DNA from 2 places in the Enterobacter sp. Taxon_2 genome. Region 1 is predicted to be linked to the other one. Evidence: predicted binding sites of a transcription regulator. Region 1 holds the regulator's gene; the other holds the start of a gene.
The links. The regulator PurR, encoded in region 1, represses purine synthesis genes. The targets are predictions, from matches to a motif close to CANGCAAACGTTTGCNTG.

Region 1 (14,645 bases):
TTCTGCGCGCTGATGTTGGTGGGGGCGTGGAGCATCACCACGCAGTGGGAGTCCGGTACGGCGGCCCTGACGCTTGCCGCCATCAGCTGCGTGCTTTACTCCGTCGCGGCCTCGCCGTTCAACTCGCTGACGCTGCTGCTGCGCACCCTGGTGCTGCTGTCATTGTTCAGTTTTGTGGTGAAGTTTAGCCTGATGGTGCAGATAAGCGATCTGTGGCAGTTCCTGCTGTTTTTGTTTCCCCTGTTAACCACCATGCAGCTTCTTAAGCTGCAAATGCCAAAACAGGCGGGCCTCTGGGGACAGCTGATTGTCTTTATGGGCTCGTTTATCTCCGTGACCAATCCGCCGGCTTACGATTACGCCGATTTTCTCAATGACAACCTGGCGAAAATCCTTGGCGTGGGGCTGGCATGGCTGGCTTTCGCGGTATTGCGTCCCGGCTCCGATGCCCGCAAGAGCCGCAGGCATATCCGGGAGTTACGCCGGGGGTTTGTAGACCAGCTCAGCCGTAAACCGCATCTGGGTGAAAACGAGTATGAATCGCTGGTGTATCACCACGTCAGCCAGCTGAATAACAGCCAGGACGCGCTGTCCCGACGCTGGCTGCTGCGCTGGGGCGTGGTGCTATTGAACTGCTCGCACGTGGTCTGGCAGCTTCGTGCGTGGGAAACGCGTTCCGATCCACTGTCGCAGGTTCGTGATGTGTGTATTTCCCTGCTGCGCGATGTAATGAGCGAGCGCGGTGTCCAGCAGCGGCCGCTGGCAGCCACGCTAAATGAACTGCAGCGGATCTGCGATACGCTTGCACGACATCATCTGCCCGCAGCCCGTGATTTGGCCTCGATAATCTGGCGGCTGCACTGCTCGCTGTCGCAGCTGGAGCAGGCCCCACCGCCGGGAACGATTGGGGATCAGATCACGCCGCAGGCATAGCGTGCCCCGCCGCCGCCAAGCGGTTTAGGTTGATCGGACATATTGTCGCCGCCAACATGGATCATCAGCGCTTTGCCTTTGACTTCATCCAGCTTTTTCAGACGCGGCGCGACAACGGGATCGGTGGCTTTACCGTCGTTATTGACCACCAGCACGGGCAGATCGCCTAAATGCCCCATTCCATCCGGGCCTTCATGCTTGCCAGTATGCTGCGGATCGAGGTGACCCCCTGCCGCTTCTGCTGCCGACGCTTTGCCCTCTTTTAATGCGGGCTGACAGCTGCCTTTGGCGTGAACATGGAAACCATGCTCACCGGGAGGGAGTGCTTTGAGGTTGGGAGCGAACTCCAGCCCTTTGTCGGTTTCCGTGATTTTCACCGTACCGATGGACTGACCCACACCCTGAGAGGTGACGAGATTCATTTCCACTTCGTCGCTGGCTGCCTGCGCCCCTGCGCAAACAACCAGCGTGACCATTGCCAGAGCAAAACGCTTCATAATGACCTCCGCGGGTTATTTTTTGCCCCTTAAGTGTATACCAGAGGCAAAGATTTCACCGGAAAGTCACCTTCTGGCGGTTTATGGCACGTCGTAGCCCAGCGCGGCTTTGCGGATGCGGAACCACTGCTGGCGGGTCATCTGCAGCTCTTCAGCGGCCAGCGCAGATCGCACGCGTTCAATCTTGCCGGAACCGATAATGGGCAGCGGTTTTGACGGCAGACACAGGATCCACGCGTAAACCACCTGCTCGATGCTCTCCGCGTTCAGCTCGCGGGCGATGGTTTCAAGCTCGTTGCGCAGCGGCTGGAATTCATCATCATTAAACAGGCGTCCGCCACCCAGGCACGACCAGGCCATCGGGCGAATGCGCAGCTGTTGCAGCTGGTCGAGCGTGCCATCCAGCAGCAGCGGCTGGTGTACCGGGGAGATCTCAACCTGGTTGGTAGCGAGGGTAAACGGCAGACGAGACTGAAGTAGCGCAAACTGTGCCGGGGTAAAGTTGGAAACGCCAAAGTGACGCACTTTCCCACTCTGATGCAGGTTCAGGAAGGCTTCCGCCACCTCATCGGCATCCATCAGCGGATCCGGACGGTGGATTAACAGCAGGTCGATACGATCGGTCGCCAGATTGACCAGCGACTGCTCGGCGCTCTTGATGATATGCGCGCTGTCGGTGATGTAATGACCGAGGGCGTGTTCTGGTTTTGCCGTGGTGGCAATTCCACACTTCGTGACGATCTCCATGCGATCGCGCAGTGCCGGGACCAGCTTGAGCGCCTCGCCGAACGCGGCCTCGCACTGATAACCGCCGTAAATATCCGCATGGTCGACCGTGGTGACGCCCAGATCGATATGCTCTTCAATAAAGCTCGCCAGCTGGAGGGGGGACATATTCCAGTCCATCAGGCGCCAGTAGCCCATCACAAAACGGGAGAATTCTGGCCCCTGGGGGGCAAGGGTAATTCGCTGAACCATAACATTTTCCTCAAGGACGTGATGTCATGAGTATACGCAATTACCGTGTTAAAAAAGTGAAGGTTGCTGGGGTTCTTCGGTCTCACCGGCTTTGTTTGCGCGTATTTTGCGCAGAAGACGCTGACGGCAGAGGCGTAATACCTCCTGCTTCTGCGTGTCGCTAAAGTTTTGCCAGTTAAAACGCTCATCGCGGGTACGCATGCACCCGCGGCAATATCCGCGTTCATCCACCTGACAAATCCCCCGGCACGGGCTCTGGATGGGGAAAAACTCCAGCTGCTCTGCCACACTCACCTCCAGATAACCACTCTCACCTACAGTGAAGACGCTAAACGCGCCACGTGCAAGGCCTGTACCACAGATTTGTGGCATTAAGGTTTCACTAATCTTCCCTCTTTATACTCGGCCCATCATGATAATGACAGGTTCATCGATCGATGTGGTTAATCAAAAAGTTACAATGTAACGACATTAAATTTACTCTGGGCTGTGCACTCTTCTTTACGCTAATCAACGGGCTGTTTATCCAGCACAGCTGGGCCATTATTGCCCCTGCCCATCTGCACGACATCCTCTTTGCCGCCTCCGTACCGCTGGTGCTGTTTTGCGGTTGGGTGATTGTTTTTAGCCTGCTTAATATCCCCTATATCCGTAAGCCGCTGCTGATCGTTTTAACGATCGGTTGCGCCGCGGCAACTTACTTTATGTATACCTACGGCGCGGTGATCGATCAGAACATGATTGTGAACGTGTTCGAAACTAACTCTCAGGAAGCGACGGCCCTGGTGACCCCGCAGATGATTCTGTGGATTGTCATCGCTGGCCTCGTGCCTTCCGTGGTGCTGGCGTTGACCCGCATTCGTACCGGAAAATGGTGGTATGCGCTGCTGACGCGTGTGGCCGCGATGCTCGGCGCTCTGCTGGTGATTATCCTGATTGCCGCGCTGTTTTATAAAGACTACGCGTCGCTGTTCCGCAACAACAAAAGCATCGTCAAAATGGTCACCCCGGCGAACTATGTCAGCGCCGTGGTGAAGTACAGCAAAATGCGCTGGTTTGCTGGCGATCAAACGCTGGTGCGTATTGGTGAAGATGCCCATAAAGGGCCACTGATTACCGGTCAACAAAAGAAAACCGTTCTGGTACTGGTCGTTGGGGAAGCCTCTCGCGCGGCGAACTACTCCCTTAATGGTTACGATCGTGAAACGAACCCGGAGCTGAAAAAGCAGGATGTGATTAACTTCCCGCAGGCTTCCTCATGCGGCACCGAAACCGCGGTTTCCGTTCCGTGCATGTTCTCCGGCATGACGCGCAGCAAATACGATGCCGACCTGGCTCACCATCGCGAGGGGCTGCTCGACGTGCTCAAGCATGCGGGTGTCAACCTGCTGTGGCGCGACAACGACGGCGGCTGTAAAGGCGCCTGCGATCGCGTGCCCCATACCGACATGACACAGTGGAATCTGGATCAGTTCTGCAAAGACAAATCCTGTATTGATGATGTGAATTTCTACCGTCTGGACAACGTGCTGGATGGTCTGAAGCAGGACACGGTACTGGTTATCCACCTGATGGGAAGTCATGGTCCGGCGTACTATCGCCGCTACCCGGACAACTTCCGTAAATTCACCCCAACCTGCGACACCAATGAGATTCAGGATTGCGATCATCAGGCGCTGATGAATACCTATGATAACACTATCCTCTACACCGACAGCATGGTCAGCAAAACCATTGATGCGCTGAAAGCCCGTCAGGCGAGCATGAACACCGCGCTGATTTATCTCTCCGATCACGGTGAATCACTGGGTGAAAGCGGTATTTATCTGCACGGTACACCGTACATGCTGGCGCCGGAGCAGCAAACGCATATTCCATTTATGTTCTGGCTGTCACCGGATTACGCGAAAAACTTTGGCATCAACGAACAGTGTTTGCGTGACCATGCAGCAAAAAATGCGGTTTCTCAGGACAATTTGTTCTCGACCGTGCTGGGTATGATGGACGTGAAATCAACGGTTTATCAACAGCAGCTGGATATACTGAGCGCATGTCGTCAGTAAACTCGCTTGCATTAGACCGAACGGTCTATTAGAGTGCGGCCATGAGCAGAAATACTGAACACGATACCCGCGAACATCTACTGGCGACCGGCGAGCAACTTTGTATGCATCGCGGGTTTACCGGTATGGGGTTGAGCGAGTTATTAAAAACCGCTGAGGTACCGAAAGGGTCGTTTTATCACTACTTTCGGTCCAAAGAGGCCTTCGGCGTAGCGATGCTGGAGCGTCATTATGCTGGCTACCACCAGCGTCTGGCGACCCACTTTGCATCGGATGAAGGTAACTACCGGGATCGTGTTCTGAACTACTATCAGGAAACGCTGAACCAGTTCTGTCAGCAGGGCATTATCAGCGGTTGTCTGACCGTTAAACTGTCTGCAGAAGTGTGCGATCTTTCTGAAGATATGCGCACAGCGATGGATAAAGGTGCCCGCGGCGTGATCGCCCTGCTGGCTCAGGCGCTGGAAAAAGGCCGCGACGAAAAAACGCTGGCCTTTACCGGCGACCCCTTGATGCAGTCTCAGGTGCTCTATTCCCTCTGGTTAGGGGCCAACCTGCAGGCAAAAATTTCGCGCAGTGCCGTGCCGCTGGAAAGCGCGCTGGCACATGTGAAAAACAGCATTACTGCGCCTGACGTATAATGGGCGCTTTTTATTTACCTTATTACTAGTCGACTGGTCTACTCAGGAGTCTTTATGTCAGCTGAAAAACTGTTTACCCCATTGAAAGTGGGTGCCGTCACGGCGCCAAACCGCGTGTTCATGGCTCCGCTGACCCGTCTGCGCAGCATTGAGCCGGGTGACATCCCAACCCCACTGATGGGTGAATACTATCGTCAGCGCGCAAGCTCTGGCCTGATCATCACCGAAGCCACGCAGATTTCTGCTCAGGCTAAGGGTTATGCGGGTGCGCCGGGTCTTCACAGCCCGGAACAGATCGCCGCATGGCAGAAAATCACCGCGGGCGTCCACGCTGAAGAAGGTCGCATTGCGGTCCAGCTGTGGCATACCGGTCGTATCTCTCACAGCAGCATTCAGCCTGGCGGCCAGGCACCGGTCTCCGCTTCGGCCCTGAGCGCCAATACCCGTACGTCCCTGCGCGATGAAAACGGCAATGCGATCCGCGTGGATACCTCTATGCCGCGTGCGCTGGAGCTGGACGAAATCCCGGGGACTGTTAACGACTTCCGCCAGGCCGTGGCAAACGCCCGTGAAGCCGGGTTTGACCTGATTGAGCTGCACTCCGCGCATGGCTATCTGCTGCACCAGTTCCTGTCGCCGTCGTCTAACCATCGCACCGACCAGTACGGCGGCAGCGTCGAAAACCGTGCCCGTCTGGTGCTGGAAGTGGTGGATGCGGTATGCAAGGAGTGGAGCCCGGACCGTATCGGCATTCGCGTTTCCCCAATCGGGTCTTTCCAGAACGTCGACAACGGCCCGAACGAGGAAGCGGATGCTCTGTACCTGATCGAAGAACTGGCTAAACGTGGCATCGCTTATCTGCACATGTCCGAGCCTGACTGGGCCGGCGGTAAGCCTTACACGGATGCTTTCCGTCAGAAAGTGCGCGAGCGCTTCCACGGCGTGATCATCGGTGCAGGCGCCTATACCCCGGAGAAAGCCGAAGACCTGATCGGCAAAGGGCTGATTGATGCTGTCGCGTTTGGCCGCGACTACATCGCCAACCCGGACCTGGTTGCTCGTCTGCAGAAAAAAGCAGCGCTCAACCCGCAGCGCCCGGAAAGCTTCTACGGCGGCGGCGCGGAAGGCTACACCGACTACCCTTCTTTGTAATCTCGCCATTGTTCATTGATAGCGGCGATGCTTCGCCGCTATACTAAAACATCGTTTCTGTTCAAAAAGACAGTCTATTTCATTGGTTAATGAGGAAATTATGCGCCTACTTCACACCATGCTGCGCGTTGGCGACCTGCAACGTTCTATCGATTTCTACACTAACGTCCTGGGCATGAAGCTGCTGCGCACCAGCGAAAACCCGGAATACAAATACTCGCTGGCGTTCGTGGGTTACGGCCCGGAAACGGATGAAGCGGTGATCGAGCTGACCTACAACTGGGGCGTTGACAGCTATGAGCTGGGCACGGCCTACGGCCACATCGCGCTGGAAGTGGACAACGCGGCCGAAGCGTGTGAGCGCATCCGCAGCAACGGCGGTAACGTCACGCGCGAAGCGGGTCCGGTAAAAGGTGGCACCACCGTGATTGCGTTTGTCGAAGATCCGGACGGTTACAAAATCGAGCTGATTGAAGCCAAAGACGCCGGTCGCGGTCTGGGCAACTGATCCCTCAGGGCGCAACGTGCGCCCGTAGTTTTACTGCATCCCCCCGCAAAATTTGCCATAATGCGCTCTGCTTTTTCCCCATGTAAGAGACCCTGATGTCCGATAACGCTCAATTTAGCGGTCTGTGCGACCGTTTTCGTGGTTTTTATCCCGTTGTCATTGATGTAGAAACAGCCGGATTTAACGCTAAAACCGATGCGCTGCTCGAAATTGCCGCCATCACGCTGAAGATGGATGAACAGGGCTGGCTTACACCGGACACCACGCTGCATTTCCACGTTGAACCTTTCGAAGGGGCAAACTTACAGCCGGAAGCGCTGGCGTTTAACGGTATCGATCCGCATAACCCGCTGCGTGGTGCAGTAAGTGAATATGACGCGCTGCACGCCATTTTTAAAATGGTGCGTAAAGGCATGAAAGAGAGTAACTGCAGCCGCGCCATTATGGTGGCCCATAACGCCACCTTCGATCACAGCTTTACCATGGCCGCCGCCGAGCGCGCGTCGCTTAAACGCAACCCCTTCCATCCTTTTGTCACCTTCGACACCGCCGCGCTGAGCGGCCTGGCGCTGGGACAAACGGTGCTATCAAAGGCCTGTATTACGGCGGGCATTCCGTTCGACGGCACGCAGGCGCACTCCGCGCTGTATGACACGGAGCGTACCGCAGAGCTGTTCTGTGAGATCGTCAACCGCTGGAAGCGTCTGGGCGGCTGGCCGCTGCCGATGGGTGATGAGGACGAGCACCAATCGTAGGTCGGGTAAGCGCAGCGCCACCCGACAAAAAAAAGCGACCATATAGCGGGTCGCTTTTTTTATTTGCGCAGAGAAAATTACTCTGCGTCCGGCTCTTCCGTTTTGTACTTCGCTGCCGTCTCTTTGATCAGCTGCTGCAGTTCGCCGCGCTGATACATTTCAATCAGGATATCGCAGCCGCCAACCAGTTCACCGTCTACCCACAGCTGTGGGAACGTCGGCCAGTTCGCGTACTTCGGCAGTTCAGCGCGGATGTCAGGGTTCTGCAGGATATCAACGTAAGCAAAACGCTCACCACAGGCAGACAGCGCCTGAACCGCTTGCGCGGAGAAGCCGCAGCTTGGCAGCTTTGGAGAACCTTTCATATACAGCAGAATCGGGTTTTCAGCGATCTGGCGCTGGATTTTTTCAATAGTGGTGCTCATGTCTTGCTTCCTTTAACTTCTGTTACGGCATTCGTCTGACATTGTAGCGGTTCAGACTGGCATCGGAAAATAACATTTTTGTCACGTTTATACATTCTACTCCGAGTCAGGAAAAGTTGCATTGCAAATGGTGTTTACCCTGCGGCGGTCAGGGTTTTGCTTAGGGAATGGGCAAATGAGCGACAGAACGATGAATTTTTTTGCACTTGCTTACGAAACACGATTGTAGATTGAAAAATGCTATTAACTTTCTGGCTTTTTATAGATTAGAATCGACGGGCTTTGTAAATCACACGCGGGTATTATTGATGACCTGCATTTATCAGGGGACTGCCCAGTGGCGCGGATAAATAAAATCTCGATCACGCTCTGTGCTTTACTGTTTACTTCACTCACTTTCACGCCAGTGGCAAACGCCTCTCAGCAGGCGCTGCATTCTGCTGTACAAAAAAACCATCTGGTGAAAGCCACAGAACGTAAGAAAAAAACCACCGCTAAGAACGACAAGAAAAAAACACCGGCTCAGACGAAACAGACCGCTTCCAGCAAGACGAAAACCAAACCTTCCCGTACTGCCCACTCCGCCAAAAGTAAAGCTTCGCAAACCGCCGCTAACCTTGTTACTGAAAAATGCATCACGCGTAAAGGCCACAAGGCGAAATGCACGAAGGTCACGAAAATAGCGGAAGTGCATAAGGTGCGCGTACAGAAAGCGCAAAAAACCGCGATGAACAAACTGATGGGGCAGATTGGCAAACCCTATCACTGGGGTGGCAGCTCGCCGCGTACCGGCTTTGACTGCAGCGGCCTCGTCTATTACGCCTATAAAGATCTGGTCAAGTTCCGCATTCCTCGTACCGCTAATGAGATGTACCACCTGCGCGATGCCTCACCGGTTGACCGCGGTGAGCTGGAAAACGGCGATCTGGTGTTCTTCCGCACTCAGGGTCGCGGCACGGCTGACCACGTCGGCGTCTATGTCGGTAACGGAAAATTCATCCAGTCACCGCGTAGCGGCCAGGATATTCAGATCACCTCTCTCAGTGAAGACTACTGGGTACGCCATTACGTCGGCGCACGTCGCGTGATGACGCCGAAAACCATTCGCTAACCCCTGCCCTGCCACACCCGTGGCAGGGTAAGTTCCTCTTTTGCATACCCTTTCAATTTGCTATCCTGTCCTTGTTGTCTGTGTGGTTATTGGCAACGCAAAATACAATAAGGAGAGAAGCAATGTCGTTCGAATTACCTGCACTACCGTATGCAAAAGACGCCCTGGCACCGCATATTTCTGCGGAAACCCTGGAATATCATTACGGCAAGCATCACCAGACGTACGTCACTAACCTGAACAATCTGATCAAGGGCACCGATTTTGAAGGCAAAACGCTGGAAGAGATCGTCCGCAGTTCAGAGGGTGGCGTATTCAACAACGCGGCTCAGGTGTGGAACCACACCTTCTACTGGCACTGCCTGGCGCCAAACGCCGGTGGCGAACCTGTCGGTGAACTGGCTACCGCTATCAACGCCGCCTTTGGCAGCTTCGCGGATTTCAAAGCGAAATTTACCGATGCAGCCATCAAGAACTTCGGTTCGGGCTGGACGTGGCTGGTTAAAGAGGCGGATGGCAAACTGGCTATCGTGTCCACCTCTAACGCAGGCACTCCGCTGACCACCAGCGCTAAGCCGCTGATGACCGTGGACGTATGGGAACACGCTTACTACATTGATTACCGCAACGCGCGCCCGAACTACCTGGAGCACTTCTGGGCACTGGTTAACTGGGACTTTGTGGCGAAGAACTTCGCCGCGTAAGAGACACGCAGAAGGGTTCGCCCTTCTGCGTTTTTGGTTTATTCCGCAGCGCAGGCTGCTTCAGGCTGTTTACGACCCGACATCATCACCAGCAGCAGGCCGAGCGCGGCAATAATCGCCCCCATCACCGGCACAAAGCTGTACCCCAGTCCCCCTGAAATCACGGCCCCACCGGCCGCCGCACCGAGCGCATTGCCCAGGTTGAAGGCGCCGATGTTGACCGACGATGAGAGGCCCGGCGCTTCATGCGCAACACGCATCACGCGCATCTGCAGCGGCGGCACCACGGCAAAGGTGGCGGCTCCCCAGACGACCATCGCGATCGCGGCGCCAAACTCATTACGCGCCAGCCACGGAATGGCAATCATGATGACAATCAGCAGGGTTAAGAAGCCCTTCAGCGTGCCGCTTACGGAACGGTCGGCAAATTTCCCACCGAGATAGTTGCCAATCGAGAAGCCCACGCCAATCAGTACCAGCATCGCGGTCACAAAGAGAGGCGTTGCGTGGGTGATGTCATGCAATACCGGTGAAATATAGGTGTAGAGGGTAAACATCGCCCCTGCCCCCAGCACGGTGGTGAGCAGCGCGGAGAGCACCTGCGGGCGCATCAGCACCGACAGCTCTCTGCGCACGTCAGGACGTTCACCCGCGCTGCCTTTCGGCAGGGAGAAGAACAACGCCACCATTGCGACCACGCCCAGTCCAGCCGTCGCCAGGAATGACATCCGCCAGCCAATAACCTCGCCCAACCAGGTTGCCGCAGGCACCCCGCCAATGTTAGCAATCGTTAGCCCCATAAACATGGTGGCTACGGCGCTGGCCTGCTTATGTTTTGGCACCACGCTGGCAGCCACGACCGATCCCAGCCCGAAGAACGCGCCGTGGTTAAGGCTGGTCAGAATGCGTGACAGCAGCAGCGTGGTGTAGTCCGGCGCAATGGCCGAAAGCACGTTGCCCAGGGTGAAAATCGCCATCAGGAAAATCAGCGCATTGCGGCGCGCGCGGTGCGAAAGGAGAAGCGTCATCAGCGGCGCCCCCACCATCACGCCGATAGCATAGGCGCTGATTAACATCCCTGCCGCAGGGATCGAGACGTCCACGCCGCGGGCGATGACGGGCAGTAACCCCATCGGGGAGAATTCAGTGGTGCCAATCCCAAAAGCGCCAATCGCCAGGGCCAGCAGGGGAAAATTGATTTTCATGCGTCAACTCCGGATGCCGTGTCATGTGGTGACACAGAACAAAGAAGCGGAAAGCATGACATCAATCACAAAAAATGAGAAGTTAACAAAATGGCAAAAGATTTTTGCCAGAGAAGTAACAATCGGGTCGATCGGGAGGGAGAAGACTCTCCCTCCGCGTAAATCAGTGCAGCGCAGCCGTCAGACCGGCCGCGACAATCAGAGCCAGCACAATAACGGTGGTGAACAGCGAAAACTTCAGATCGGAACTCATCAATTTTTCTCCTTTTAATCCCCCCACGAAAAGTGAGCCTGCTCATTTTTGCATAATTTACGTCAAAAATCTTCCTGGATTTAGGCTGATAAACACTTTACCTCTTCCCCTTTTCATCAAGATAGGACAAAATTCCACGCTAAATTTATTAGCGTACCGGCCATTGACCCCCTCCTGACGTCCCGTGTCGTTTTCCCGGCGTGCCGCAATTCAAGATTGCGTGATAAGGGTGAGAGAAGGCAAACGTTTACCTTCAAGTTTTTCAGGAGCTTAGGATATGGTCTGGAGTGACATTTAATGGCAACAATTAAAGACGTAGCAAAACGCGCAAACGTTTCCACTACAACCGTATCACATGTAATTAACAAAACCCGCTTTGTGGCGGAAGAGACGCGCAACGCCGTCTGGGCAGCGATCAAAGAGCTGCACTATTCGCCAAGTGCGGTTGCGCGCAGCCTCAAGGTTAATCACACCAAGTCCATTGGATTGCTGGCCACCAGCAGTGAAGCGGCCTATTTTGCCGAGATCATTGAAGCGGTTGAGAAAAACTGCTTCCAGAAAGGTTATACCCTGATTCTGGGCAACGCGTGGAACAGCATTGAAAAACAGCGCGCCTACCTGTCGATGATGGCGCAAAAGCGCGTTGATGGCCTGCTGGTAATGTGTTCCGAGTACCCGGAATCCGTGCTGTCGATGCTCGAAGAGTATCGCCATATTCCCATGGTGGTCATGGACTGGGGTGAAGCGCGCGCGGATTTCACTGATTCCGTTATCGATAACGCTTTTGAAGGCGGCTATATGGCCGGTCGTTATCTGATCGAACGCGGTCACCGCGAGATTGGCGTGATCCCCGGTCCGCTGGAGCGCAACACCGGCGCGGGCCGTCTGGCCGGTTTTATGAAAGCGATGGAAGAAGCGCTGATCAACGTGCCGGAAAACTGGATTGTGCAGGGCGACTTTGAGCCGGAGTCGGGCTACCGCGCAATGCAGCAGATCGTCTCCCAGCCACACCGTCCGACCGCCGTTTTCTGCGGGGGTGACATCATGGCAATGGGCGCGCTCTGCGCTGCCGACGAGCTGGGTCTGCGCGTACCGCAGGATATTTCCGTGATCGGGTATGACAACGTGCGTAACGCGCGTTTCTTCACGCCAGCGTTGACCACCATTCATCAGCCGAAAGATTCGCTGGGCGAAACGGCCTTCAATATGCTGATGGACAGGATCGTCAACAAACGTGAAGAGTCGCAGTCCATTGAAGTTCACCCGCGTCTTATCGAACGCCGTTCCGTTGCGGACGGTCCGTTCCGCGATTACCGTCGTTAATCGCTTTACGGGGCCAGCTATGCTGGCTCCCGTAACCATTCCCGATTTAGCGTTTCGCTGTCTCCCAGATAATCCAGCAGCCAGGCCATCGCAGGCGAGACATCACTTTGCTGCCAGGTCAGGCAGCAGGCCGCATCCGGGAACGGATTCTCCAGCGTCAGCTCAACCCACTCTCCGGTATCGATGCGCGGACGCGCGAAATGAACGGGCACCATCGCGACGCACAGTCCGGCGCTGAGGCACGTCGCCGACGATTCCCAGTCAGGGGCTACCACCCGCCGCTGGTTGTCCAGAAGCCAGGTGATACGCTTGGGCAATGAACGGGAGGTATCCTCCAGCACCAGCGACGGCCAGTTGCGCAGCGTATCATCGCTGAGCGGCCCCTCCATCACCGCCAGCGGATGATCGCTTGCCACCACGCACTTCCAGCTCAGCATGCCCATATCGCGAAAGGCGTAACGTCCCCCGACCGGGATCGCCTGCGTGGCCCCGATTGCCATCTCTGCCCTGCCGTCCGCCAGCGCATCCCAGACGCCGTTGAACACCTCCTGCGAGACCCGCAGCTCGACATCTGAAAAATGACGATAGAAATCGACGATCATCTGCCGGGTACGTTCCGGCTTAACGATGTTATCCACCGCGATGGAAAGATGCCCCCGCCAGCCGTTAGCGATCTGCTGACACTGTTCGCGGGTGATCTGCATTTTTTTGATAACAGAACGCCCTTCCTTCAAAAACCACGCCCCGGCGGGCGTTAATTCCACATCACGATGGCGCCGCTCAAACAGCGGAACCGCCAGCCACTCCTCCAGCTGACGCACCGTGTAGCTGATGGCCGAAGGGACGCGGTGCAACTCCTGCGCTGCACCGCTAAAGCTGCCGTTACGCGCGACAGCATCGACCACTTCAAGAGAATAATCTGACCACATTTTCTGCCTGCAAAAAATTTGAATGCACCCGCCAAATATTAGCGTTTCACAAGCGGCTTTGCACTCCCTACACTCTGCGCCAACGTACACCTGCCTCCTCAGGAGAATAAGAGAATGCAACCCAGGAAAGGATTTTTAGTCTGGCTCGGCGGCTTAAGCGTGCTGGGCTTTTTGGCCACCGACATGTACCTGCCCGCGTTTGCCGCCATGCAGGAAGATTTGCAAACCCCTGCGGCGGCCATCAGCGCCAGCCTGAGCCTGTTCCTTGCCGGTTTCGCTTTCGCGCAGCTGCTGTGGGGACCGCTCTCGGATCGCTTTGGTCGTAAACCGGTACTGCTGCTGGGTCTGGCCATTTTTGCCGTGGGCTGCCTGGGGATGCTGTGGGTGCGCGATGCCACCTGGCTGCTGGTGCTGCGCTTTATTCAGGCCGTGGGCGTCTGTGCTGCGGCGGTGACCTGGCAGGCACTGGTGACCGACTACTATCCGGCTAACCGCACAAACCGTATTTTCGCCACCATTATGCCGCTGGTGGGTCTTTCCCCTGCCCTGGCTCCGCTGCTGGGCAGCTGGATCCTCGCGCACTTTGACTGGCAGGCCATTTTTGCCACGCTGTTTGCCATCACGCTGGTGCTGATGCTGCCAGCGTTTGCCCTTAAGCCCGCGCATAAAAAAGAGGCGCATGCGGATGCGAAGCCGATTACCTTCACCTCCCTGCTGAGCGCCAAAGCATATCGCGGCAATGTCCTGATTTACGCCGCCTGTTCGGCCAGCTTCTTCGCGTGGCTTACCGGCTCGCCGTTCATTCTGCACGATATGGGCTACAGCCCGGCGGCCATCGGTTTGAGCTATGTTCCGCAGACTATCGCCTTCCTGGTGGGCGGGTACGGCTGTCGCGCGGCGCTGCAAAAATGGGAAGGTCAGCAGATGCTGCCATGGCTGCTGGTGCTGTATGCGCTGAGCGTCATCGGCACCTGGGCCGTCGGGTTTATTCCGGGCGCGGGCCTGGCTGAAATTTTGATCCCCTTCTGCGTCATGGCCGTGGCGAACGGGGCGATTTACCCGATCGTGGTGGCACAAGCGTTACGCCCGTTCCCGCAGGCGACAGGCCGCGCCGCCGCGCTGCAAAATACCCTGCAGTTGGGTCTGTGCTTCCTGGCAAGCCTGGTGG
Region 2 (14,645 bases), 240 kb from region 1:
AGCTATCTACGGTACTGATATCCCAGCCAACAAGTGGATGGGTCTGGATCACTTCACTATTCTTTTCCATTATAACCCCCTTAATGCGTGTTAGAAGACAACGGCTTTGAGGTTCAATGCATGTTTTTCTGAAAGCATCTTCAGTATACCAAGTAATAAGGGTTCCGAAGGGAAAAATAAACAGGTGGCAACACATTTTTCTGCTTTTTAGGATTGTTCGAACAATAAAACACCATCTTGTTCACGATTCTTAAAGAAGATGCCGAATTAATTTGAACTTACCGTATTTTTAGACAAAAAAAAGCCGGGGCGACCCGGCAAAAAAACACAATGAGGGAGCAGTATTAATCTGTGATAAACCAGTCGTCTGCGCTTTCCCACGTTTCCTGCAGGATTTCGCTGATGCGATCTTTATCTTCTTTCGCCGCACCAATGACGGAGAGGTTGTTCGCCGCGGCGTAACGCACCGTTACGGCACCCGCGTTGTCGGGAAAGGTGTTGTTAATACGGCGGGATAATTCGCCTGCCAGTGCATCAAGTGCGCCGGCAGGCAGAACAGTTGTTTTGGCTATGGTGACTTCAATACGCATAAATGCCCCCTGTGTAATATACTGTTTATTTATACAGGTATATTATCGGTTTGACAACAAGGGGCATTGATTTTTTAACGTTTTACCGTCCAGTTAACGGTTTCGCCCGCCAGGAAGGGGATCAGCGTGTCATCCGTCAGCGCAATGGACTCCTCAACGTGGCTCGCTTTACGCTCCAGTTCGATGAAGCTGTCGTTGACCGGCAGGCCGTAGAAGCGCGGGCCATTAAGGGAGCAGAACGCTTCGAAATGTTCCAGCGCGTTCATCTCTTCAAATACGGTCGCGTAGCTGGCAAGCGCCGTTGGGGCGTTGAAGCAGCCTGCGCAGCCGCAGCTTGCCTCTTTACGGTGGCGGGCGTGAGGCGCGGAATCGGTGCCGAGGAACGCGCGGGAGAACCCGCTGGCAACCAGCTCGCGCAGCGCCTGCTGGTGGATGTTGCGCTTGAGAATCGGCAGGCAGTACAGGTGAGGGCGCACCCCGCCCACCAGCATGTGGTTACGGTTAAACATCAGGTGCTGCGGCGTAATGGTGGCGGCGATAAGATCGTTGCCGTCGCGCACGTACTCTGCCGCGTCTTTGGTGGTGATATGCTCAAAGACCACTTTAAGCGCGGGCAGGCGCTGGCGCAGAGGCTCCATCACGGTCTCGATAAACCGGGCTTCACGGTCAAAGATGTCAATTTCGGCATGCGTGACTTCACCATGGACCAGCAGCGGCATGCCCAGTTTCTGCATGCGCTCCAGAACCGGCATGATGGCATCAATGCTGGTGACGCCGTGGCTGGAGTTGGTGGTGGCATTCGCCGGGTAGAGTTTCGCCGCCGTAAATACGCCTTCGTTAAACCCACGCTCCACTTCGTTCGGGTCCAGCGAGTCGGTCAGATAGCAGGTCATCAACGGGGTAAAATCGTGTCCCGCAGGCACGGCATCCAGGATGCGCTGGCGATAGGCTATCGCGGCATCGACGGTGGTGACTGGTGGAACCAGGTTAGGCATGACAATCGCGCGGCCATAAATTTCGCTGGTATAAGGCACGACGGTTTTCAGCATATCGCCATCACGCAGATGGATATGCCAGTCGTCAGGGCGGCGGATTTTAAGAACCTGGGGTTGTGCAGTCATGGAAGCTCCGGCTTGTCAGGAATCAGTCATAAGGATGGCTGTTTTTGCCGGACACAAATCATAAGCGGAAACGTTTTCGTTTGCACACTTTTCCGTAAAAAAAAGGGCGCCGCAGCGCCCTTCAGGTTAATCGGTGAAAGGAATGATGATTTCACCCGGCTTAACCTCTATGCCTTTTGCGTATTTTTTCGCCAGGGCTTCGCCCTTGCTTTTATCTTCGCTTAAGACGTACGCGGGCTGCTGGTTGAAATAATTACGCAGCGACTGGTTGAGATAGGGCATCAGGGTTTGCAGAACCGGCGCCATCTTGTCCGGCGACACCTGCGCATCGACGACTTCCATCTCCTGGAGGAAAATCGCCCCTTTCTCTTTGTTGAAAATGGGAAGTGCCTTCAGCTTGAGCTTGATGTTGGCTTTCTGATTGCCAAAGAGGGAGGACATATCAAGATCCGCGTCACCGGCCAGGGTGACTTTGTTTGGCTCTTCACGTCCGATCTGGCTGGTCAGATTCGTGAGCACGATATGCGCGTCCGCCAGCCCCGGCACGCCAATGTCTTTAGAAAAATTGTTATGTTTTTCCAGCGCCTGATTAATTTCCTGTTCACTGACGGTATATTGCGTGAGCTGGTTACAGCCAACCAGCAGACCGCTGACAACTAATGCAGCGGCAAAGACGATTTTCTTCATAGTGTTCCTCAACGAAAAATCGGCGCTTCTGTCCTGTTACGCCAGTATGTCAGCGTGAATGGGCAGAAACCAGCAGAAAAAACTGAGAAGTGGGGCGGGAGGGACTCCCGCCCGAGGGAAAGGCTACGCGCCAGGCTCGAGCATGCCGCTCGCGCTGCGTTTCTGGCTGAACTGCCACCACAGGGCAAGGAGCGTCATAAAGCCCACCACGCCGAGCATCATCCACGGGAGTTCGGGCTGGTTTAACGCTTTGCCGGCATCAAACAACCAGCCGCCTCCGGCGTAACCTAATGCGCCGCCAAGCGCCAGCCCCAGCCGGCTGAAACCCATATAGCTGCCGCGCGCACGCGCATCCGCAAGGGAGGCGCTCAGCGTTTCACGGGCAGGCTCGGCGATGATCGACCCTATATAGAAGGTGCAAATCAGGGTAAACAGCTGCTGGAGAGAGTTCACCAGGCCGATTGGCATCATGCTCAGCGTCATCAGGAACAGCCCGGCCATCAGGCGATGCTCCAGACGAAAACGCCGTTCGCTCCAGCGGGCAATCGGATAAAGCAGCGTTAACGACAGGCAGGCTTCGATGGCGTACATCCATTTAACAGCAGCAGGCGTGCCAGCAATGTCGTTAACCATGATCGGCAGCATCAGCATGACCTGCACAGCCAGCATGTAGTAGCCCGTCAGGGTCAGCACATAGGTGACAAAACGTTTGTCGCGCAGGACGCGGCCAAGCCCTTCCCGGACAGGTGCTTTGACCGTCGACAGTTTCCAGGCGGGCAGGAACAGGCCATTAAACAGCGCGCACAGAATAAAGAGCACCGCCCCAGCCGCGCAGACCAGACGGAAGTCGTACTGCAGCAGCCAGCTTCCCAGCAGGGCGCCGACAACCGCCCCGGCGCTGTCCTGCATCATCAGAATCGAGAAGAAACGGCCGCGGTGCTGCGGGCGAATAAGCTTCACCACCAGCGCGGTGCGTGGCGGATCGAACAGCGTGCCCCCGATACCGGAGAGGAAACAGGAGAACCAGAGCAGCCACGGCTCCTGGGCGACCGCCATCGTGGCAAAGCCTGCCGCGCGCAGCAGCATACCGGTCACGATCATCGGTTTAGCGCCAAAGCGGTCGGCAATGGCCCCGCCAAAGACGCCCAGCCCCTGCTGGACAAACTGGCGTAATCCCAGAGCAATGCCGACCATTAATGCCGCCCAGCCCATTTGATCGACAAAGCGAATCGATATCAGCGGGAAAACGACAAAAAAGCCGAGCACGACCAGCATGTTATCGACGAGCAGGAAATATTTACCCAGGCTCCTGGCCTGTGATACGCGGGACATTTTCCCTCCAGGGAAAATAAGATGGTGAGCACGCTAACATTCTGCGGTGTCGCCGCGTTTTTTCCCACCCCTGAACGCGACAATATTTTTTTATCAAAAGGGTGCTTTGATAGAGAGTTCTCATCGAAAAGTGTGAAAAGAGGGCAAAATGGTATGTCACTGTTTTCACAGACGGCGCAGGCGCAGGTATAGTAAAGCTAATGGGTAAGCAGAAGTGACGGGAAGGAGTGGTATCGATGTTTGGCTATCGCAGTAATGTGCCAAAAGTGCGTCTGACAACGGACAGGCTGGTCGTTCGTCTGGTGCATGAGCGTGATGCCTGGCGTCTGGCGGATTATTACGCCGAGAATCGCCAGTTTTTAAAACCCTGGGAACCCGTTCGGGATGAGAGCCATTGTTACCCTTCCGGCTGGCAGGCGCGCCTAAGCATGATTACGGAATTTCACAAGCAGGGCAGCGCGTTTTATTTCGCGCTGCTGGATCCTGAAGAGAAAGAGATTATCGGGATCGCCAATTTTTCAAACGTGGTGCGGGGATCGTTTCACGCCTGCTACCTTGGCTACTCCATCGGTCAGAAATGGCAGGGGCAGGGGCTGATGTACGAGGCGTTAACGGTGGCGATCCGCTATATGCAACGCACGCAGCATATCCATCGCATCATGGCGAACTATATGCCGCATAATCAGCGCAGCGGCAATTTGCTGGCGCGTTTAGGGTTCGAGAAAGAGGGTTACGCCAAAGACTATCTGTTGATAGACGGAGAGTGGCGCGACCACGTTCTGACGGCATTAACCACCCGGGACTGGACCGCAGGTCGTTAAGGAGAAAAGATGAAGTATCAGCTAAACGGTACAGAAGCGCGCGTGATTGGGTGCTTACTCGAAAAACAGGTCACCACGCCGGAGCAGTATCCGCTCTCCGTCAACGCCGTGACCATGGCCTGCAACCAGAAGACCAACCGCGAGCCGGTGATGAACCTCAGCGAGCATGAGGTTCAGGACGTGCTCGATGCATTGGTAAAACGCCACCATCTGCGCACCGTCAGCGGCTTCGGCAACCGCGTGACCAAATACGAACAGCGCTTTTGTAACTCCGAATTTGGCGACCTGAAGCTGAGCAGTGCAGAAGTGGCGGTCATCACCACGCTGCTGCTGCGCGGGGCGCAGACACCGGGAGAGCTGCGCACGCGCGCTTCCCGTATGCATGAGTTCAGCGATATGCAGGAGGTCGAGCAGACCCTGGAAGGGCTAGCCGCGCGTGAAGACGGCCCTTACGTGGTGCGTCTGGCGCGAGAGCCGGGAAAACGCGAAAGCCGCTATATGCATCTGTTCAGTGGTGAAGTTGATATTTCAGTTAAATCCAGCGCAACCGATATTAGTGCTGGAGATGATGATTTGGTTGCCCGCGTAGAGGCGCTGGAAGACGAGGTCGCTGGGCTGAAACAGCGTCTGGATGCGTTGCTGGCACATTTGGGAGACTGACGGTGAAAAAATTACGCGTAGGCGTGGTGGGGCTGGGCGGCATCGCGCAAAAAGCCTGGCTGCCTGTTTTAGGTGCGGCGACGGACTGGACCCTGCAAGGGGCATGGTCACCCACCCGAGAAAAGGCAGAACGTATCTGCGAAACCTGGCGCATGCCGTATGCTGCCTCCCTGCAGGATCTGGCCCGCGAGTGTGATGCGGTTTTTGTGCATACCTCAACGGCAACCCACTATCAGGTGGTGAGCGAGCTGCTCAATTTGGGGGTTCACGTCTGCGTGGATAAACCGCTGGCTGAAAATGTTCAGGATGCCGAACGGCTGATTGAGCTGGCCGCGCGCAAAAAACTGACGCTGATGGTGGGCTTCAACCGCCGCTTTGCGCCGCTTTATCAACAGCTGAAGGCGCAGTCGGGCACGCTCGCCTCGCTGCGGATGGATAAGCACCGTACCGACAGCATTGGGCCAAACGATCTGCGCTTCACCCTTCTGGATGATTATCTGCACGTTGTGGATACGGCGCTGTGGCTCGCCAGCGACAATGCACAGCTGCAAAGTGGCACGCTACTGACGAACGAGCAGGGTGAAATGGTCTACGCCGAACATCATTTCGCGATTGACCATCTGCAGATCACCACCAGCATGCATCGTCGTGCGGGGAGTCAGCGTGAATCCGTCCAGGCCGTCACCGACGGCGCGTTGTACGAAATAACCGACATGCGTGAATGGCGGGAAGAGAAGGGCAGCGGCGTGGTGACGCTACCTGCCCCTGGCTGGCAGAGCACGCTTGAACAGCGCGGTTTTGCCGGTTGTGCCCGTCACTTTATCACCTGCGTGCAAAATCAGACGGTTCCTGAAACGTCCGGTGAGCAGGCCATTATGGCGCAGCGCATTGTGGAAAGGCTCTGGCGCGAGGCCATGAGCGAATAACTCGCTGTAACATCTGCGGATAGTAATTCGTTGAAATCCGGTTAGACTAAGCGCCGCTTGTTGGCTTTGCCGGGTGGCGCTTACGCTTACCCGGCTCACAAATCCGTATGGTTCTGGAAATTCACGTTAATGAACTTATTAAAATCGCTGGCGGCCGTCAGCTCGATGACCATGTTTTCCCGCGTGCTGGGTTTTGCGCGCGACGCCATTGTGGCAAGGGTATTTGGTGCAGGGATGGCCACGGACGCCTTTTTCGTCGCGTTCAAGTTGCCGAACCTGCTGCGTCGTATTTTTGCTGAAGGGGCGTTTTCCCAGGCATTCGTGCCTATCCTGGCGGAATATAAAAGCAAGCAGGGTGAAGACGCGACGCGCGTCTTTGTTTCTTATGTCTCCGGGCTGCTGACGCTGGCTTTGGCGGTGGTGACGGTACTCGGGATGCTGGCCGCGCCGTGGGTGATTATGGTGACCGCGCCCGGTTTTGCCGATACGGCCGACAAATTTGCGCTGACCTCGCAGCTGCTGCGCATTACTTTCCCCTATATTCTGCTCATCTCGCTGGCCTCGCTGGTGGGGGCGATCCTGAATACCTGGAACCGCTTCTCTGTACCGGCGTTTGCGCCGACGTTCCTTAACGTCAGCATGATCGGCTTTGCCCTGTTCGCTGCGCCGCACTTCAACCCGCCGGTACTGGCGCTGGCCTGGGCGGTGACCGTGGGCGGCGTGCTGCAGCTGGCGTATCAGCTGCCGCATCTGAAAAAAATCGGCATGCTGGTGCTGCCGCGCATCAACCTCAAAGATGCCGGGGCGATGCGCGTCATCAAGCAGATGGGGCCCGCCATTCTCGGCGTCTCCGTCAGCCAGATCTCGCTGATTATCAATACCATCTTTGCCTCGTTCCTCGTGTCCGGCTCGGTTTCCTGGATGTACTACGCCGACCGTCTGATGGAGTTCCCGTCCGGAGTGCTGGGCGTGGCGCTGGGGACCATCCTGCTGCCGTCGCTGTCGAAAAGTTTTGCCAGCGGTAATCATGATGAGTATTGCCGCCTGATGGACTGGGGGTTACGTCTCTGCTTCCTGCTGGCCCTGCCAAGCGCGGTGGCGCTGGGTATTCTGGCCAAACCGCTGACGGTGTCGCTCTTCCAGTACGGGAAATTCACCGCCTTTGATGCCGCCATGACCCAACGCGCGCTGATTGCCTACTCGGTCGGATTGATGGGGCTGATCGTCGTCAAGGTGCTGGCGCCCGGGTTCTACTCGCGTCAGGACATCAAAACGCCGGTGAAAATTGCCATTGTGACGCTGATTATGACGCAGCTGATGAACCTGGCGTTTATTGGTCCGCTGAAGCATGCGGGCCTGTCATTATCGATTGGTCTGGCGGCCTGTCTGAATGCCGGACTGCTGTACTGGCAGCTGCGCAAGCAGGATATTTTTACACCGCAGCCGGGCTGGGGAAGTTTCCTGGTGCGTCTGATCGTTGCGGTACTGGTGATGTCTGCCGCGCTGCTCGGCATGATGTACGTGATGCCGGAGTGGTCTCAGGGCACCATGCCCTACCGTCTGATGCGGCTGATGGCCGTGGTGGGCGTCGGGGTGGTGGCGTACTTTGCCACGCTCGCGGTGCTGGGCTTTAAAGTGAAAGAGTTTGCCCGCCGGACGGCATAAACGCCAAAAGGGGAGTTCACCTTATGGTGCTCCCCACTGCATGATTTGTCGCTGATGCGTCAAATCGAAATCTTTTTCACACCCGCAATACGCGCAGTCGCTGTCTGACCATCCGCACCGTACAGTCCGGTTTCTTTATGCGGTTTCAACACCTCAAGTGCCTGCTGATTACGCTCAATCTGACCTTCCAGTAGCCAGCCGTTATGCTGGTTAAGATCGCGCAGGTGCTGGGTTTTTTCGGTAATGGTCTGCCAGCGCTCAATAATATCGTCATTGGCGCTGCGCTTCGGATCCTGCTCAGCGCGGCGTTGTTGCTCCAGATAATCCAGCGTCGCCAGAAGCGAACTCTTATCTTCAGTAATACGCTGCAGCGCGCTGCCGTTGATGTGACCGGAAGAGAGATGCTGTTGTTCAGCGTCCATTACCGTTTTCAGGTCGTTCAGGACAACCGTCATTTGATCCAGTATTTCTGACAGTCGACTCATACGGTTAGTTACTCTGTAAGAAACTCTGTGCTTCCTGAATCAGGGCATCAGCGATCTTGCTGGTATCCATTTTCAGTTCACCGTTACGAATAGCCGTTTTCAGCGCTTCAACACGTTCCATATTGATATCGTTGGTGCCTGGCTGCATCAGTTTCGCCTGCGCATCGCTCAGGGTCACGCTGGTGCTGTTGGACGTTGACGGTTTTTCCAGACGCGTTTTCTGCGCAGGAGTGTCATTCGTTTCGCGAGGTTGTACAGCGCTTACCGGCTTCAGGGCTGATGTACGATCAATGCTCATAGTGTTGTCCTCATCGAGGGTTCGCGGCGTTTGCGCCTGACATCATCATTAGTGGAATATTTATCGGCACGCGCCGCGAAATCTTTAAAAAGATTATAGGTTAATCAGAATATTCCCATCAGAATCGACGGTTCCGCTCACCACCTGGCCTGAGGACATTCTGACGCGGATGTTTTGCGCCACCGCGGCATTGTTTAACGCTTTCCCTTCACTGTTGATACTAAAGCCCTCTCCGTTGGCCACCACCATCACCTGCTGGCCCGCTTTTATCCGCCATGCCTGGCGCAGCATTGAGAGCTGTATCGGCTGGCCTGGTGCAACATCACGCAGGCTGACGGCGTCCTGTGCCTGGTTTATTTCCAGCATGGTGCGTGGAGGCAGTTGATCCAGACGGCCGCGTTTTAACGTCACGCTGTTCGTCTGCAGTACGCTGCCGCGCGCAATGGGCACGGCGGCGACAACATAATTGCCCGTCGCCTGAACTGCAACCTGTAAATAGCGTTTTTCGTTGGCGCAGCGTGCCAGCACGTTCACATTTCCCCAAAGCTTTGTGAACCCCACCACGCTGAACGAAGGCTGGTCACACGTCGGGTACAGATTCGGTGGCGTGCGCACGGTAACGGTAACGTCATCGCTAAAGCCTGCCAGCTTCTCAGCAAAGAAAGCCGTCAACTGATCCTGTAAGCCTTCAGCCTGCACCAGCGGGCTAAACAGCCAGAAAATTGCCATCAGGCCACGTTTTAACGTTTGCATCGCAAGTTCCACCGTTTCCAGAGTTGAATGAATTCTACCTGCAGTGGTTTTGCATCAACGCAATAAATAGCGACGCATTTTGCGCTTATTCCGTCGATAGGGGAGACCGGGTGAGATTTAAGCTGTGAACTGAAATTTTGCCATCAGCGGAGGAGACATGCTCGATAAACTCGACGCCGCGTTACGTTTTCAGCAGGAAGCGCTCAATTTACGCGCCCAGCGGCAGGAGATTTTAGCCGCCAACATCGCTAACGCCGATACCCCGGGGTTTCAGGCGCGCGATATTGATTTTTCCAGTGAACTCAAAAAGGTGATGGAGCGTGGACGTGCCGAAGGAACGGGTGTTGCACTTGCCATGACATCCTCTCGCCATATTCCTGCTCAGGCGATGACCGCGCCAGCGACCGATTTACTTTACCGCATTCCCGATCAGCCCTCACTCGACGGTAACACCGTGGATATGGACCGGGAGCGTACCCAGTTTGCCGACAACAGCCTGAAATACCAGACGGGTCTGACCGTACTCGGCGGACAAATCAAAGGCATGATGAACGTCCTGCAGGGGGGGAACTGATAGATGGCCTTGCTGAATATTTTTGATATCGCCGGTTCGGCGTTAACCGCGCAGTCCAAACGCCTGAACGTGGCTGCCAGTAACCTGGCAAACGCCGACAGCGTCACCGGACCCGATGGCCAGCCTTATCGTGCCAAACAGGTTGTCTTTCAGGTCGATGCTGCGCCGGGCGCGGCGACGGGCGGCGTGAAGGTGTCTGATGTGGTAGAGAGCCAGGCGCCTGACAGGCTGGTGTATGAGCCGGGTAACCCGCTCGCGGATGCCAGCGGATACGTGAAGATGCCAAACGTGGATGTGGTGGGTGAGATGGTGAACTCCATGTCGGCTTCCCGTAGCTACCAGGCCAACGTCGAAGTGCTTAATACCGTGAAGAGCATGATGCTCAAAACACTCACTCTCGGCCAGTAAAGGAGACATGCATGTCCATCGCCGTAAATGTGAATGATCCTACGAACTCGGGTGTTAACAACACAAAGAGTACGACGGGTTCTAACTCCCTGACGGGGAGTAACGCCGCCGATCTTCAGGGCAGCTTTCTGACGCTGCTGGTGGCGCAGCTTAAGAACCAGGATCCCACCAACCCAATGCAGAACAACGAACTGACCACGCAGCTTGCGCAGATCAGCACCGTGAGCGGCATTGAGAAACTGAACACCACCCTCGGTTCCGTCTCTGGGCAGATTAACAGCGCCCAGTCTCTGCAGGCGGCAAGCCTGATTGGCCACGGGGTGATGATCCCGGGGACCACGATTCTGGCAGGCACCAGCACCACCGACGGCAATACCACCACGACGACCACGCCGTTTGGCGTTGAGTTGCAGCAGGCGGCGGAGAAAGTTACCGCAACCATTACCGACAGCAACGGCACGGTCGTGCGCACCATTGATATCGGTGAGCTGAAGGCGGGCGTTCACACCTTTACCTGGGATGGCAGCCTGACCGACGGCACGAAAGCACCAAACGGTTCCTACAAAGTAGCGATCAGCGCCAGCAACGGGACAACCCAGCTGGTAGCGCAGCCGCTGCAGTTCGCGCTGGTCCAGGGCGTGATTAAAGGAAGCGACGGCAACAAACTGGATTTGGGAACCTCGGGTTCCACCACACTCGACGAAGTTCGGCAGATTATCTAAGCCTTATCACTTATCAGGAGTAAGTCATGGCCTTTTCTCAAGCGGTCAGCGGCCTGAATGCTGCGGCCACCAACCTGGACGTCATTGGCAACAACATCGCCAACTCCGCGACCTATGGTTTTAAATCCGGTTCTGCATCATTTGCAGACATGTTTGCCGGTTCCAAAGTGGGTCTGGGCGTGAAGGTTGCGGGCATCACTCAGGACTTTAGCGACGGCACCACCACCAACACCGGTCGTGGTCTGGACGTTGCCATCAGCCAGAACGGTTTCTTCCGTATGGTTGATTCCAACGGCTCTGTGTTCTACAGCCGTAACGGTCAGTTCAAGCTGGACGAAAACCGTACGCTGGTGAACATGCAGGGCATGCAGCTGACGGGCTACCCGGTAGCGGGTACGCCGCCTACCGTTCAGACCGGTGCGAACCCTCAGGCGATTACTATCCCGAATACCCTGATGGCGGCAAAATCGACCACCACCGCGACGCAGCAGATCAACCTGAACTCAACCGACCCTGTTCAAACGGCCCCTTTCGATGCGACCAACCCGGACACCTATAACAAAAAAGGGACCGTGACCGTATTCGACAGCCAGGGTAACGCCCATAACATGTACGTCTACTACGTGAAGACGGCTGACAATAAATGGGATCTTTACACTCAGGACGGCAGCGTTGCGGGTTCTACAGCGGCCAAAGCGGCGCAGATGAACTTTGATGCGAACGGTAACCTGGCAGGTGTCTATAACTACGACGCTGCGGGTGTGCTGAGCGCAACGCCAAACGCCACGCCGGCCATTAACATCACCACGGGCTCCGTCAGCGGTGCAACGGCGGCGACCTTCTCCCTGAGTTTCCTGAACTCCATGCAGCAGAACACCGGTGCGAACAGCGTGGTGGCAACCAATCAGAACGGCTACAAGCCAGGCGATCTGGTGAGCTACCAGATCAACGACGATGGCACCGTGGTGGGAAGCTACTCTAACGAACAGTCTCAGGTTCTGGGTCAGATCGTGCTGGCAAACTTCGCCAACAACGAAGGTCTGAAATCAGAAGGCGACAACGTCTGGTCTGCCTCCCAGTCCTCCGGCGTGGCGCTGCTGGGTACCGCAGGCACCGGTAACTTCGGCAAGCTGACCAACGGCGCGCTGGAAGCCTCCAACGTGGATATGAGTAAAGAACTGGTGAACATGATTGTCGCGCAGCGTAACTATCAGTCGAACGCGCAGACCATCAAAACCCAGGATCAGATCCTCAACACGCTGGTTAACCTGCGTTAAGCGGCTAACAGGAAAGCGCAATGGATCACGCAATATATACCGCGATGGGCGCGGCAAGCCAGACGCTCAATCAGCAGGCCGTTACCGCCAGCAACCTGGCAAATGCCTCAACGCCGGGCTTTCGCGCGCAGCTTAATGCGCTGCGCGCGGTGCCGGTAGAAGGGCTTTCTCTGCCAACCCGTACGCTGGTGACGGCATCGACCCCTGGCGCAGATATGACGCCTGGGCAGATGGACTATACCTCACGCCCGCTGGATGTTGCCCTGCAGCAGGACGGCTGGCTGGCGGTGCAAACGGCCGACGGCAGCGAAGGCTATACCCGTAACGGTAACATCCAGGTGAGCGCGACGGGCCAGCTGACGATTCAGGGGCATCCGGTGATGGGGGAAGCGGGTCCGCTGACCGTGCCGGAAGGTTCTGAGCTGACTATCGCCGCGGACGGCACCATTTCGGCGCTGAACCCAGGTGACCCGGCCAACACCGTTGCGCCCGTCGGACGTCTGAAGCTGGTTAAGGCGGAAGGCAAAGAGGTGCAGCGTGGCGATGACGGCATGTTCCGTCTGACCCAGGCGGCGCAGGCGACGCGTGGTGCCACGTTACAGGCCGATCCGAGCATCCGCGTGATGTCCGGCGTTCTGGAAGGCAGTAACGTCAAGCCGGTCGAAGCCATGACCGACATGATCGCCAGCGCCCGCCGTTTTGAAATGCAGATGAAGATCATCAGCAGCGTGGATGAAAACGCGGGCAAGGCTAACCAACTTCTGGCTATGAGTTAACAGGACTCCTTATGATCAGTTCTTTATGGATCGCGAAAACAGGCCTGGACGCCCAGCAAACCAATATGGATGTGATTGCCAACAACCTGGCAAACGTGAGCACCAATGGTTTCAAGCGTCAGCGCGCCGTTTTCGAAGATTTGCTTTATCAAACCATCCGCCAGCCGGGGGCGCAGTCTTCTGAACAGACGACGCTGCCTTCGGGCCTGCAGATCGGTACCGGTGTTCGCCCGGTGGCCACCGAGCGTCTGCACAGTCAGGGCAACCTGTCTCAGACCAACAACAGTAAAGACGTGGCAATCAAAGGGCAGGGCTTCTTCCAGGTGCAGCTGCCTGACGGTACCTCTGCTTATACCCGCGACGGTTCGTTCCAGGTCGATCAGAACGGCCAGCTGGTGACGGCGGGCGGTTTCCAGGTCCAGCCTGCGATCACCATCCCGGCCAACGCCCTGAGCATCACCATCGGACGTGACGGTGTGGTCAGCGTGACCCAGCAGGGACAGGCCGCGCCGGTTCAGGTTGGGCAGCTCAACCTGACCACCTTCATGAACGATACCGGTCTGGAAAGCATTGGTGAGAACCTCTACACCGAAACGCAATCCTCCGGTACGCCAAATGAGAGCACCCCAGGCCTGAACGGTGCGGGCCTGCTGTACCAGGGCTATGTTGAAACCTCCAACGTGAACGTGGCGGAAGAGCTGGTGAATATGATCCAGGTTCAGCGCGCGTATGAAATTAACAGTAAAGCAGTGTCGACGACCGACCAGATGCTGCAGAAACTGACGCAACTCTAAGGTGTAGCCCGGTGCGGTAAACGCCGCGCCGGCTCCCTGTTTTCGAAGATGAAGGCAATGCAAAAAAACGCGGCGTTTCGTTATCCGATACTGACTGTTCTGGCTGTCACCCTCAGCGGGTGTGCTTTGATCCCGTCCAAACCATTGGTCCAGGGTGCGACGACTGCCCAGCCCGTTCCTGGCCCTGCGCCAGTGGTAAACGGCTCCATTTTCCAGACCGCGCAGCCGATTAATTACGGCTATCAGCCGCTGTTTGAAGATCGCCGTCCGCGTAACGTCGGCGATACATTGACCATTGTGCTGCAGGAAAACGTCAGCGCGAGCAAGAGTTCGTCGGCGAATGCCAGCCGCGATGGCAAAACCAATTTTGGCTTCGATACCGTGCCACGCTATCTCGAAGGGCTGTTCGGCAACGCGCGTGCTGATGTGAACGCGTCCGGCGGTAATACCTTTAACGGCAAAGGCGGCGCGAACGCCAGCAACACCTTCAGCGGTACGCTGACGGTCACGGTTGACCAGGTACTGGTTAACGGCAACTTACATGTTGTGGGTGAAAAACAGATCGCCATCAACCAGGGCACTGAATTCATTCGCTTCTCGGGCGTGGTTAACCCTCGCACCATCAGCGGCACCAACACCGTTCCGTCCACCCAGGTGGCGGATGCGCGCATTGAGTACGTCGGTAACGGCTATATCAATGAAGCGCAAAATATGGGTTGGCTGCAGCGCTTCTTCCTTAATTTATCGCCGATGTAA

Region 2: a site for PurR is predicted at 1,775-1,792, ahead of pyrC (dihydroorotase). Genes of this name have one in related genera too.

The regions. Positions count from the first base shown of each region.
Region 1 is NZ_CM178024.1:2,054,847-2,069,491, reverse strand. It holds gene AC4IC4_RS09815 (FUSC family protein) at 1-933, shown strand, start outside; gene sodC (superoxide dismutase [Cu-Zn] SodC) at 912-1,430, opposite strand; gene AC4IC4_RS09805 (aldo/keto reductase) at 1,512-2,408, opposite strand; gene AC4IC4_RS09800 (DUF1289 domain-containing protein) at 2,457-2,696, opposite strand; gene eptA (phosphoethanolamine transferase EptA) at 2,846-4,471, shown strand; gene AC4IC4_RS09790 (TetR/AcrR family transcriptional regulator) at 4,513-5,112, shown strand; gene AC4IC4_RS09785 (alkene reductase) at 5,167-6,264, shown strand; gene gloA (lactoylglutathione lyase) at 6,365-6,772, shown strand; gene rnt (ribonuclease T) at 6,868-7,527, shown strand; gene grxD (monothiol glutaredoxin 4) at 7,605-7,952, opposite strand; gene AC4IC4_RS09765 (C40 family peptidase) at 8,290-9,063, shown strand; gene sodB (superoxide dismutase [Fe]) at 9,186-9,767, shown strand; gene AC4IC4_RS09755 (MFS transporter) at 9,806-10,972, opposite strand; gene cydH (cytochrome bd-I oxidase subunit CydH) at 11,136-11,225, opposite strand; gene purR (HTH-type transcriptional repressor PurR) at 11,523-12,548, shown strand; gene punR (DNA-binding transcriptional activator PunR) at 12,566-13,477, opposite strand; gene punC (purine nucleoside transporter PunC) at 13,592-14,645, shown strand, end outside.
Region 2 is NZ_CM178024.1:1,818,720-1,833,364, forward strand. It holds gene bssS (biofilm formation regulator BssS) at 1-70, opposite strand, end outside; gene dinI (DNA damage-inducible protein I) at 345-590, opposite strand; gene pyrC (dihydroorotase) at 665-1,711, opposite strand; gene AC4IC4_RS08550 (lipoprotein) at 1,838-2,398, opposite strand; gene mdtH (multidrug efflux MFS transporter MdtH) at 2,522-3,730, opposite strand; gene rimJ (ribosomal protein S5-alanine N-acetyltransferase) at 3,967-4,551, shown strand; gene AC4IC4_RS08565 (YceH family protein) at 4,561-5,211, shown strand; gene AC4IC4_RS08570 (Gfo/Idh/MocA family protein) at 5,214-6,137, shown strand; gene murJ (murein biosynthesis integral membrane protein MurJ) at 6,267-7,802, shown strand; gene flgN (flagella biosynthesis chaperone FlgN) at 7,862-8,287, opposite strand; gene flgM (flagellar biosynthesis anti-sigma factor FlgM) at 8,292-8,585, opposite strand; gene flgA (flagellar basal body P-ring formation chaperone FlgA) at 8,679-9,338, opposite strand; gene flgB (flagellar basal body rod protein FlgB) at 9,496-9,912, shown strand; gene flgC (flagellar basal body rod protein FlgC) at 9,916-10,320, shown strand; gene flgD (flagellar hook assembly protein FlgD) at 10,332-11,042, shown strand; gene flgE (flagellar hook protein FlgE) at 11,069-12,319, shown strand; gene AC4IC4_RS08615 (flagellar basal body rod protein FlgF) at 12,340-13,095, shown strand; gene flgG (flagellar basal-body rod protein FlgG) at 13,107-13,889, shown strand; gene flgH (flagellar basal body L-ring protein FlgH) at 13,947-14,645, shown strand.